One region of the Lactobacillus sp. JM1 genome, then DNA from elsewhere that is predicted to be linked to it. Evidence: predicted binding sites of a transcription regulator. Region 1 holds the regulator's gene; each other region holds the start of a gene.
What was found. The regulator LexA, encoded in region 1, represses DNA repair genes until DNA is damaged. The targets are predictions, from matches to a motif close to CNAACANNTGTTNG.
Positions count from the first base shown of each region.

Region 2: a site for LexA is predicted at 1,627-1,640, ahead of xerS (tyrosine recombinase XerS). Genes of this name have one in related genera too.
Region 3: a site for LexA is predicted at 1,394-1,407, ahead of recA (recombinase RecA). Genes of this name have one in related genera too.

Region 1 is NZ_CP044412.1:758,402-761,688, reverse strand. Features, by position in the region: gene F3I00_RS03890 (ABC transporter ATP-binding protein) at 1-627, opposite strand, end outside; gene F3I00_RS03885 (YneF family protein) at 705-926, opposite strand; gene F3I00_RS03880 (DUF896 domain-containing protein) at 999-1,247, opposite strand; gene lexA (transcriptional repressor LexA) at 1,386-2,009, shown strand; gene F3I00_RS03870 (uracil-DNA glycosylase) at 2,043-2,693, opposite strand; gene F3I00_RS03865 (bis(5'-nucleosyl)-tetraphosphatase) at 2,677-3,105, opposite strand; gene lepB (signal peptidase I) at 3,278-3,287, shown strand, end outside.
Region 2 is NZ_CP044412.1:1,018,349-1,021,635, forward strand. Features, by position in the region: gene F3I00_RS05205 (LysR family transcriptional regulator) at 1-474, opposite strand, end outside; gene xerS (tyrosine recombinase XerS) at 543-1,613, opposite strand; gene F3I00_RS05215 (IS30-like element ISLga1 family transposase) at 1,898-2,947, opposite strand.
Region 3 is NZ_CP044412.1:1,372,015-1,375,301, reverse strand. Features, by position in the region: gene F3I00_RS07030 (RodZ family helix-turn-helix domain-containing protein) at 1-749, shown strand, start outside; gene pgsA (CDP-diacylglycerol--glycerol-3-phosphate 3-phosphatidyltransferase) at 749-1,312, shown strand; gene recA (recombinase RecA) at 1,474-2,568, shown strand; gene rny (ribonuclease Y) at 2,696-3,287, shown strand, end outside.

The DNA.
Region 1 (3,287 bases):
TACTTTAATTCCAGAAACAGATTCTTGAGTTTTATTATTTAAACGAGAAAATGCCGCTTGTGACTTATCAAAGCTATAATGAAGTTTATCTCCTAATTTCCAGGCCCCTAAAGCCAAAAACGGAAGTGGCAAAAGTGCAATAACAGTTAAGCGAAAGTCTGTAAAGATAATCATTGCTATCATCGTTGTTCCACCAGTGACTAATGAGTCTACTAAAGTTAAAACGCCGTCTCCCGCAACATTTTGAATAGAATTGATGTCGTTTGTTGCATGCGCCATTAAGTCACCAGTCCGGTGTCTTTGATAAAAAGTGCGATCCATTACCATAAAGTGCTTAAACAAGCGTGACCGCATTTGTCTTTCTAATTCAGCCGCACCACCCCAAATCTGCTTACGCCAAAAGTAGCGTAATAAATACAAAACAATCGCAGCAGCAACAACCGCTAAAATCAAAGCTGCATATTCACTCCAACTAATTGATCCCTTATCTAATTGATCAGCCATCAATCCTAAAATTCTAGGAGGTACTAAATTTGCAATCGAAGTTAAAACCAGAAAACTAATTCCAATAATATATCTCTTTTTTTCTTGCTTGAAAAACCAGCCCAATTTGCTGAAAATATTCATTTTTTCACCTCACAATATACAAATAGACAGAGGAATCCGGTCCTCTGTCTATTACCAAATATTAGTAAAGTAAGCTACTACTTTTGTTGTTGATGCTTCATCATATTCATAACTTGATTAAGCTTCTTAGCGGATGGTTTTTGTCCCATTTGCGCCATCATAGCTGCAATCATATCTTCACTAATAGGAGGATTGTCTTGGAAATACTTCTTCATGTATGCACGAGCACCGTAAAATCCGCCGACAAGACCGATTAATAATGCGATAATAATAAGAAAAATTGCTAAACCTAAATTCATTTCCCAAAAACCTCCGAAAATTAATGTACTTTTTCAGCATACCAAAAAAACAGCTATTTTTAAAGTAAAAGATTAATCTTTTCTTAATCCTTTACGACGTTGTGCCTCTTTTGCTTTTTCTGAAGTTACTTCTTTACCATTTTCATCAATAACTACAGTATCTTCTAATTGCTGCCTAAAGCCTGCACGGAAGTTTTCTAGAAAAGCGGATCTTAATTTCTTGCGTTCTTCAACTTCATCGGGAGTTAATTCGCGTTCTCTACTAATTTTAGTTAGCTCATTAATTCTTTTAATTAGCTTTTCTTCTTCTTTTTTATCCATAAGTAAACACCTCACTAAACAATGTTAGTTTACCCTAATTATAGCAATAAAAAAAGACTCATCTACTAAGAACGCCTGTTTGCTGAGATAAAGTTTTTTTGTTAAAATACTAGTAAGTAACTAGATGGAGAAAAAATTATGACTGAACCACATGCAAATAAACAATTAGAAATTTTACGTTTTATTTACGATACCGTTGAAGAACGAGCTTTTCCACCTACAGTTAGAGAAATCTGTAGTGCAGTTGACCTTTCATCAACTTCAACCGTTCATGGTCACTTAGCTCGACTTGAAAAGAAAGGGTATATTTTAAAAGATGCCACTAAGCCAAGAGCAATTGAAGTAACTGAAAAAGGACGAGAAGCTTTAGGAATTAAGCCTAAAGATATTCCAATTGTTGGTGTAGTGACTGCTGGTCAACCAATTTTAGCGGTTCAGGATATCGATGAATACTTTCCTCTTCCACCTGATCTTGAAAATGATGCTGGCGAACTTTTCATGTTACGCGTTCATGGTGAATCAATGATTAATGCTGGAATTTTAAACGGTGATCACGTGATTGTGCGCAAACAATCTAGTGCAAATAATGGCGAGATCGTTGTTGCAATGACTGAAGACAATGAAGCAACAGTTAAGAGATTCTTTAAAGAAGATGGATATTATCGTTTACAACCTGAGAATGATACTATGGATCCAATTATTTTACCTGTGGTTCAAATTTTAGGCAAAGTTGTCGGTCTATACCGTAATAACATTGATTAAAAAACTGGTTAGGAAATTAATTCCTACCAGTTTTTATTTTTTCACTAATTTAATTAAAGGTTTTATATTTAACCAATCTTGAGCAATTGTATCTGTCAGTTTTCGGTTATAAAAAACCGCGGCTGGGTGATATTGTGGTATTACCGTATATTTTTCTTTAGACCAAACGTAGCCATCTTTTTTACTATTTAATTCCAAAATCGAGGTATTTTTAATAATCTTACCATGCACTTTACTAATCTCATATTTATGATCAAGTAAGCGGCTCAAAGCAGTCGTGCCCACAGTTACGATAATTTTAGGTTGAGCATATTGAAGCTCGAAATCTAACAAAGGAGCATGCGCTAGAATTTCTTTTTTAGTTGGTTTTCGGTTAGGGTATTTTATTACTTCTTTATTTTCTTTTTTACTAAATACCCTCTTAACACTATAAGGTCGACTTCTTACTGCGCTTGTAATGTAAACATCTTCTCGCTTTAAGCCAATTGAAGCTAATGACTTCATCAATTCTTTTCCTGAAGCACCATGAAAAGGAATCAGCGACTCTATTTCTTCTCTTCCTGGTGCTTCGCCAATAATCATTAGTTTAGGATGAACTGGACCAGCTCCAAAATTGATCCCTTCTAATTTCATCCCTCTTGATCTTTCCTTAACTTCAACTAATAACTTATCTGGATATCTCATTTTTAATGTAGTCCTGTGCCTTTTTTAAGAGCTCATTCAATTCTTCATAATGCAAGCATTTACTGGCCTCTTCTAAATTCACCCATTTAGAAGCGCCAATTTCACTTTTTTGTAATTTAATTTTTTGAGTTGGAATGAATTCACTTAAAAACAAAGTTACTGTCTTCAAACGATCACGAGTAATTTTATAAGTGAGACTTTCTTTAAAATTAAAATCATAGTTTGGTCTTAATCCCACTTCTTCGTAAACTTCTCTTTTTGCCGCTTGTACATTATTTTCTCCAGCTTCAAGATGTCCTTTAGGAAAACCCCATGTACGATTAAGCATATTTTGAACTAATAAAAACTCTATTTCATTTTTATTAATTCTATAAATGATACTGCCCGCTGAATACTCATGCACTGTCTTCATTATGCGCCCTCCTCTTAATTTACAGTTTACTTCATTATAAGCTAAATTATCATTTTAAACCTTTTTGAGATTTGTTACTTTTCTATTTTTCTCTCTTATTTTTAGTTTAATCGACAAAATTCAAATTTAAGGTTACACTTTATGATGAAATAGATTAAATAAGGTGAAGAAATTGAAAAAAC
Region 2 (3,287 bases), 260 kb from region 1:
AAGGCTATTAAAGTTTTGAGTCGTGTCATATTGTCCCATTGTAATTCCAAAGTCTAAAATACCACGCTCAATTTTCCCTTCGATCATAGAAGAATTCCCATTAAAAACATGAATTTTTACTTGAGGGTAATTTTTAACAATATTATTTACAATATCCATTACACGCTTAATTGCAATACTTTCTCCAGCTCCAATATATAATTCACCAGAAATGATTTTAGAATGTTTTAAATTTTGTTGTGTCTTATTAGCTAAAGAAATAATTTCTTCAGCATGTTCTTGAAGATAATAGCCTTCCTGAGTTAACGTAATTTCTTGATGTCCGCGGTAAAACAAGGTTACACCAAGTTCTTCTTCTAGATTTTTTAACTGTCTTGACAAGGATGGCTGACTAATATGAAGAGAATTAGCAGCTTTTGATATATTTTTTTCTTCGCAAACTGCCAGAAAGTATCTTAAAACTCTTAACTCCATAAGTGATACCTCTCATTTTTAATATAAACTATCATATTTATTATAATTAAAATAGTACTATACTTAAATTAATCTTGATTCTTATGTCTATTGATCTTATTGAGAGCAGCTTTTTGCTTTTTTTGATCTACGTGAGTATACAAGTCAGTTGCCGTAGTTCCTTTTTGACCTAATTGTTGTGCTACGAGAACTTGATCTTTAGTTACTTCGTACAGCTCACTGGCCAAAGTATGGCGTAATTTATGCGGTGTTAGAGGTTTTCCAAAAGCAGCAGAATATTTATTGACCATCTTTTCAACAGCATTTGCAGTCATTCTTCTGGTTTCTCCATGCCATCTGGTTAAAAAGAAGGCTATATCATCTCTATCTGCATGGTAGCGATCGGCACGTATTTCTTGATATTTTTTTAAATAAGGAATAGTCCAGTCAGCAATCGGGACACTATCTTTTTGACCACCTTTTCTAATCACATCAAGCATTTCATCTTTTAAGTTAATATTACGAACATTCACACTAACACATTCTGAAACTCTAATTCCTGTACCTAAAATCAGTGCAATAATAGCTATGTCACGTTCATGATTTTTTTTGAAAGAAGGTAGAGACTGTTTATTACATTTATGCTCGTATTCATTTTCAATAAAATCTAAAAATTGATATTTTAAATCACCCATGTACATATGAGATTCTAGAACATGAGCTCGGTAATTCAATGTCTTAGTATCATTCAACGAATTAATTTTTAACATGACATTACGATCAAAGTATGGTTCTCCATGATTATTGTCTGAGGTAATTGTTAAGAATTTATATAAAGAACGCAGGGCATTAATTGATCGATTAATTGTAGTAGGTGAGTTTAATCGTCCTTGTTGGTTTTTGGTGTGTTTAAGATGATGAATATAAAGCATAACATCATTTCGTTGCATGTCTTCTAGTGTCACTAGTTCAATTTCTTTATTGGAAGAAGCTGTAGATAATTTATTTTGTCTCAACCAATCAAAAAAGCGACGAATTTCTGTTAAATATTGGTATGTTGTAGTTAATGAATGAGTGGTGCCAAGATTATATTCTTTTACAAAATCAGGCATATTCGCCAACTCTTGTTTAATTAAGGATAAATATTTGTTAGTTTCCAATTTATAGTCTCCTCGAACATAGGTTTGTATATATTATATCTTATTTAAGCAATTTAGTCTTGTCCCCTAATCTTTTCTAAGTAGGAGAGGGGGGAGAGTATCCATAAGTAAGAAGAAATTAGATAAATAATAACCTGAAAATGTAGAAGTTAATTTATAGATTGCTAGGAGGAACATAACTAAAATTGGAATGCGAAAATTCTAAGGTAATTTAATAATTGATGAACTGAAAAGTTACTTTAAATTAATTTCGTAAATTGCAATAATAAATTGAACACTTTTGGTTAAGCTGCTTGATAGATTCGATCTAATTCTCTTTCAAAGATTTCATCTGGTGTATGATAAGCTAAGATCTTTCTTGGCAATGAGTTGCACCAGGTTTCAATATCAATGATATTTTGTAAAGAATAGTTAGCTATTGCTTCTCCTTTAGGAATGAATCTGCGAATAAGACCATTGTGTCTTTCAACTGTTCCCTTATCACAAGAAGTGTAAGGATGGGCATAGTAAACCAGTGTATTGGATGCTTCTTCTAGGTTGGACAGATCCGCAAATTCTGAACCATTATCAGTGGTAATAGTTTTAAAAATATCATTCCAGTGTTCACTGTATTGTCTTTGGAGTTCTTTAAAGGCTTGCATGACACTGATAGAAGTCTTGTCGGGAATACGAATAATTAAGAATTCACGACTCATGCGCTCAGATAAGGTTAACAGCACTTCATCATCTTTAGTCTTATGTCCAAGAACCAAATCGCATTCCCAATGACCGAATTCATTACGTTCACTAATTTCTTTTGGACGTTCTTCAATACTTCTGCCAAGCTTTTTCTTGTTTTTGCGAACACGATGAAGCTTGGTATTGCGTTTAAGCTTCTCAGGCAAGTCGTAATTATAAATGCCTAATAAGCCCTTATCAACGTAATTATAAAGAGTTTTGGTGCAGACAACATCGCTGCTAGAGAATTCGCCAGCAGCAGTGGCACGATTACTGCAAACATCAAGCGACCAACCGTCTTTAAAGAAATGTTTGTGGACATAGTGAATAAATTGAGTTTTTTTGAGAAAGTCTGATTTGCGCCCACAATTTTTACGATGAGCTTGATATACATCATGTCCTTGAGTAGCCTTGTATCTTTTGACTTTACCATGATACAGTTTTACAGTGCCACGTTTAATCTCATAACTGATAGTAGAAGGAGAACAGTTGAGTTCACGAGCAATTGCACGCAAAGAGCAGCCATCTTTCAAACGCAATTGAATAATAACTCGCTCTTCAAATGATAAATGCTTTCCTTTAACGTGCTGGTTCATGGTAGAATGTAAAGAGTCCATTTTGACCTCCAATAGAAAGTTTTTGTGGTTATTAACATTCTATCAAACAGGTCCGAATGGACTTTTTATTTTTCTAAAGTGTTCAATTTGATTTTACAATCAACGTTTAAATTAATTTTGCTAATTTCACGATAATTAAGGGGTTGATTATATATTTAAAATTTGATTGAAAGTAGTATTTATGAGCTATATATTTACTAACTGAGGCGTTAAGGCTGTATAAATGTTTGGATTTAATTAGAGGAGAGCGGGATATAATTTCTAATTAAACATTAAACTAATTCACAGGAATTTTTTGCTGAAACTTACAGCTTTTTGGTATGTATGAGGAGGTTTTGTT
Region 3 (3,287 bases), 610 kb from region 1:
TCGACAATAAAAGTGAGAAAATTAAAGAAACTACAAATAGTCGTAAAGGAATGTGGCGTAGTTACCTACCTCAGATTGCAACCGTAGTTGGTGTTGTTTTAGTAATTTTGGTAGTTTATATTGTTTATACTCGTTTCTTTACTGGAACTAATCAGCAATCAGCAAATCAAGCTGAGAACGTAACTGTTTCTTCTTCTCGTATTAAATCTTCAAAATCTAAAACTTCATCAAAGAAGAAATCAACTCCAAAGTCTAAGACTTCAGAAGTTAAAATTGCTAGTTTAGGTAATAATAGTTATCGTGTTAGCGGGATGAAAGATGACCGTACTTTAACTTTAGGCACCACTAAGAATGAAGTTTGGGCACAAATTTTAGTTAATGGTTCTTCAGTTTGGCAAGGAACATTAAAGGCAAACGGTAAGCATTCAGTTCAATTACCGCAGAATGTAAATAGTGTTTCTGTGCAAATGGGTAATAGCGTTTCGACTACTTTGACTTTAGCTGGTAAGAAGGTGAATGCCCATAACTCAACGAATCCTGCTTCACCAATGACTGTCAGATTTACTTTTAGTGGACAAAATAGTCAAACTACTAGTACTCAACAAAGTAGCGCAACTACTCAAAGTTCTACTACTACGAATAATGTGAATACGCAGACACAGCAAAATCAACAAGGTACTCAAAACACTCAAAATACTCAAGGGCAAACGAATACCAATCAAAATAATGGAGGTCAAAGTAACCGTTAATGAATTTACCAAATAAATTAACTATGTTTAGAATTTTTATGATTCCAGTTTTTATGCTAGTTTTAATTTTTAACTGGCCGGCTGGTGGTGCAATTGTTTTAGGTGCACATATTTACTGGTCTCATGTATTAGCTGCAGTGATTTTTGCAGTGGCATCAATAACTGACTTTTTAGATGGTCATATCGCTCGTTCAAGAAATTTGGTAACCAATTTTGGAAAATTTGCTGACCCATTAGCAGACAAGATGCTAACAATGACTGCTTTTGTATTTTTAATTTCTTTAAATCTAGCACCTGCGTGGGTAGTGGCTATTATTGTTTGTCGTGAATTGGCTGTTACTGGCTTACGCTTGATTTTAGCTGAGAATAAAGGTCAAGTTTTAGCTGCCAAAATGCCAGGTAAGATTAAAACAACTACGCAAATGTTGTCCATCATTTTCTTATTGCTTGGTGACGTTTACTACATCGGTACCATTTTATTGTATATTTGCTTAATCTTTACAATTTACTCAGGTTATGATTACTTTAAGCAAAGTGGCGATGTATTTAAAGGTGAAATTTAGAATGAAAAGAAGCAGAAATGCTTCTTTTTTTTGAAAAAAATAAAGTTAGTTTGCGTAATAAAAATTAGAGAAATATATATATGAACGCTAGTTCGTATTTCTCTTGCTTTTAGGTAGTCAAACCAAGTATAATTATTATAAATGAATAAGGAGGAAGAGATTTGGCTAAAGATGATAAAAAGAAGGCCTTAGACATTGCCTTAAAGAAGATTGAAAAAGACTTTGGAAAAGGCGCAGTTATGCGTATGGGTGAAAAAGTAGACACTCAAATTTCCACTATTCCTTCCGGTTCACTAGCTTTAGATGCTGCTCTTGGAGTTGGTGGTTATCCACGTGGACGAATTATTGAAGTATATGGACCAGAAAGTTCTGGTAAAACTACAGTAGCACTTCATGCTGTTGCAGAAGTTCAAAAGCGTGGCGGAACGGCTGCATACATTGATGCTGAAAATGCTATGGATCCGGCTTATGCTGAGGCATTAGGTGTAGATATTGATTCATTAATTTTATCTCAACCAAATACTGGTGAAGAAGGATTACAAATTGCAGATACTTTGATTGCCAGTGGTGCAATTGATATTTTGGTTGTGGATTCAGTTGCTGCATTAGTACCACGAGCTGAAATTGATGGTGATATGGGAGACTCTCACGTTGGTTTACAGGCGAGATTAATGAGTCAGGCCTTGCGGAAACTTTCTGGAAATATTTCTAAGACGAAGACAATCGCCGTTTTCATTAACCAAATTCGTGAAAAAGTTGGTGTGATGTTTGGAAATCCAGAAACTACTCCTGGTGGTCGCGCTTTAAAGTTCTACTCTACTATTCGATTAGAAGTTCGTCGCGCAGAACAGATCAAGCAAGGATCTGATGTAATTGGTAACCGTGTTAAGCTAAAGGTTGTTAAGAACAAGGTTGCTCCACCATTTAAAGTGGCAGAAGTTGATATCATGTACGGTAAAGGAATTTCTCAAACTGGTGAATTAATTGATATGGCTGCTGACAAGGATATCATTAAGAAGGCTGGTTCATGGTATTCATACGGTGATGATCGAATTGGTCAGGGACGTGAGAATGCTAAGCAGTACCTTGAAGAACATCCAGATGTGTATGATGAAGTAAAAGAAAAAGTGCGTAAAGCATATGGAATTGATTCTAAAGCTATTGAAGAGCGTGAAAACCCCGAAAAAATAAAGCAGGAGAAGGAAGCAGCAGCGGTAAAAGATGATGCTTCCAATGAGAAAAGTAAAAAAAACTAGTAAACAAATACAGTTAAACCTTGGCTTTTAAAAGTCAAGGTTTTTTGTATGATTGACATCACTTCCGGATACTTTTATTATTAATAATGTGTGAAATAATTCTATAAAAAAGGCGATAGTAAAAGATATGATAAATACAATTTTAGTTCCTGTTGCTGTCGCTATTGTTTCTGTCTTAGTTGGAGGTTGTGCGGGTTATAGTCTTCGTAAGAATAAATGGGAGACTCAAGCTCAGAATGCAGCCCATGATGCAAAACACATCTTGGCAGATGCAGAAAGTAAGGCTAAAGCGGTAGAGGCTGATCTTGCTTCTCAAAAAGAAGCGATGAGAAAAGCTGCAGCTGATGCCAAAAAAGAAAAGATCTTGGAAGCACAAGAAGAAATTCATCATTATCGTGAAAGAGTAGATAATGAATTGAATGAGCGGCGACAAGAAGTTTCTAGACAAGAAAATCGCTTACTGCAACGTGAAGATGCTATTGATCATAAAGATAGTTTGCTGGATCAAAAAGATTCACAACTCACACAAAAAGAAAACCAAATTAAAAAATTGCAGGCTCAAGTTTTAGAAAAAGAAAAAAGAGCTGATCAATTAGTGACCGAGCGAGAGCAAAAGCTCTGTGAAGTTGCAGAGTTAAGTCAAGAAGATGCTAAAAAGATCGTTTTAGACAAGCTTTCCGACCAACTGGTTAAAGAGAGAGCAGAAATGATTGAAGAAA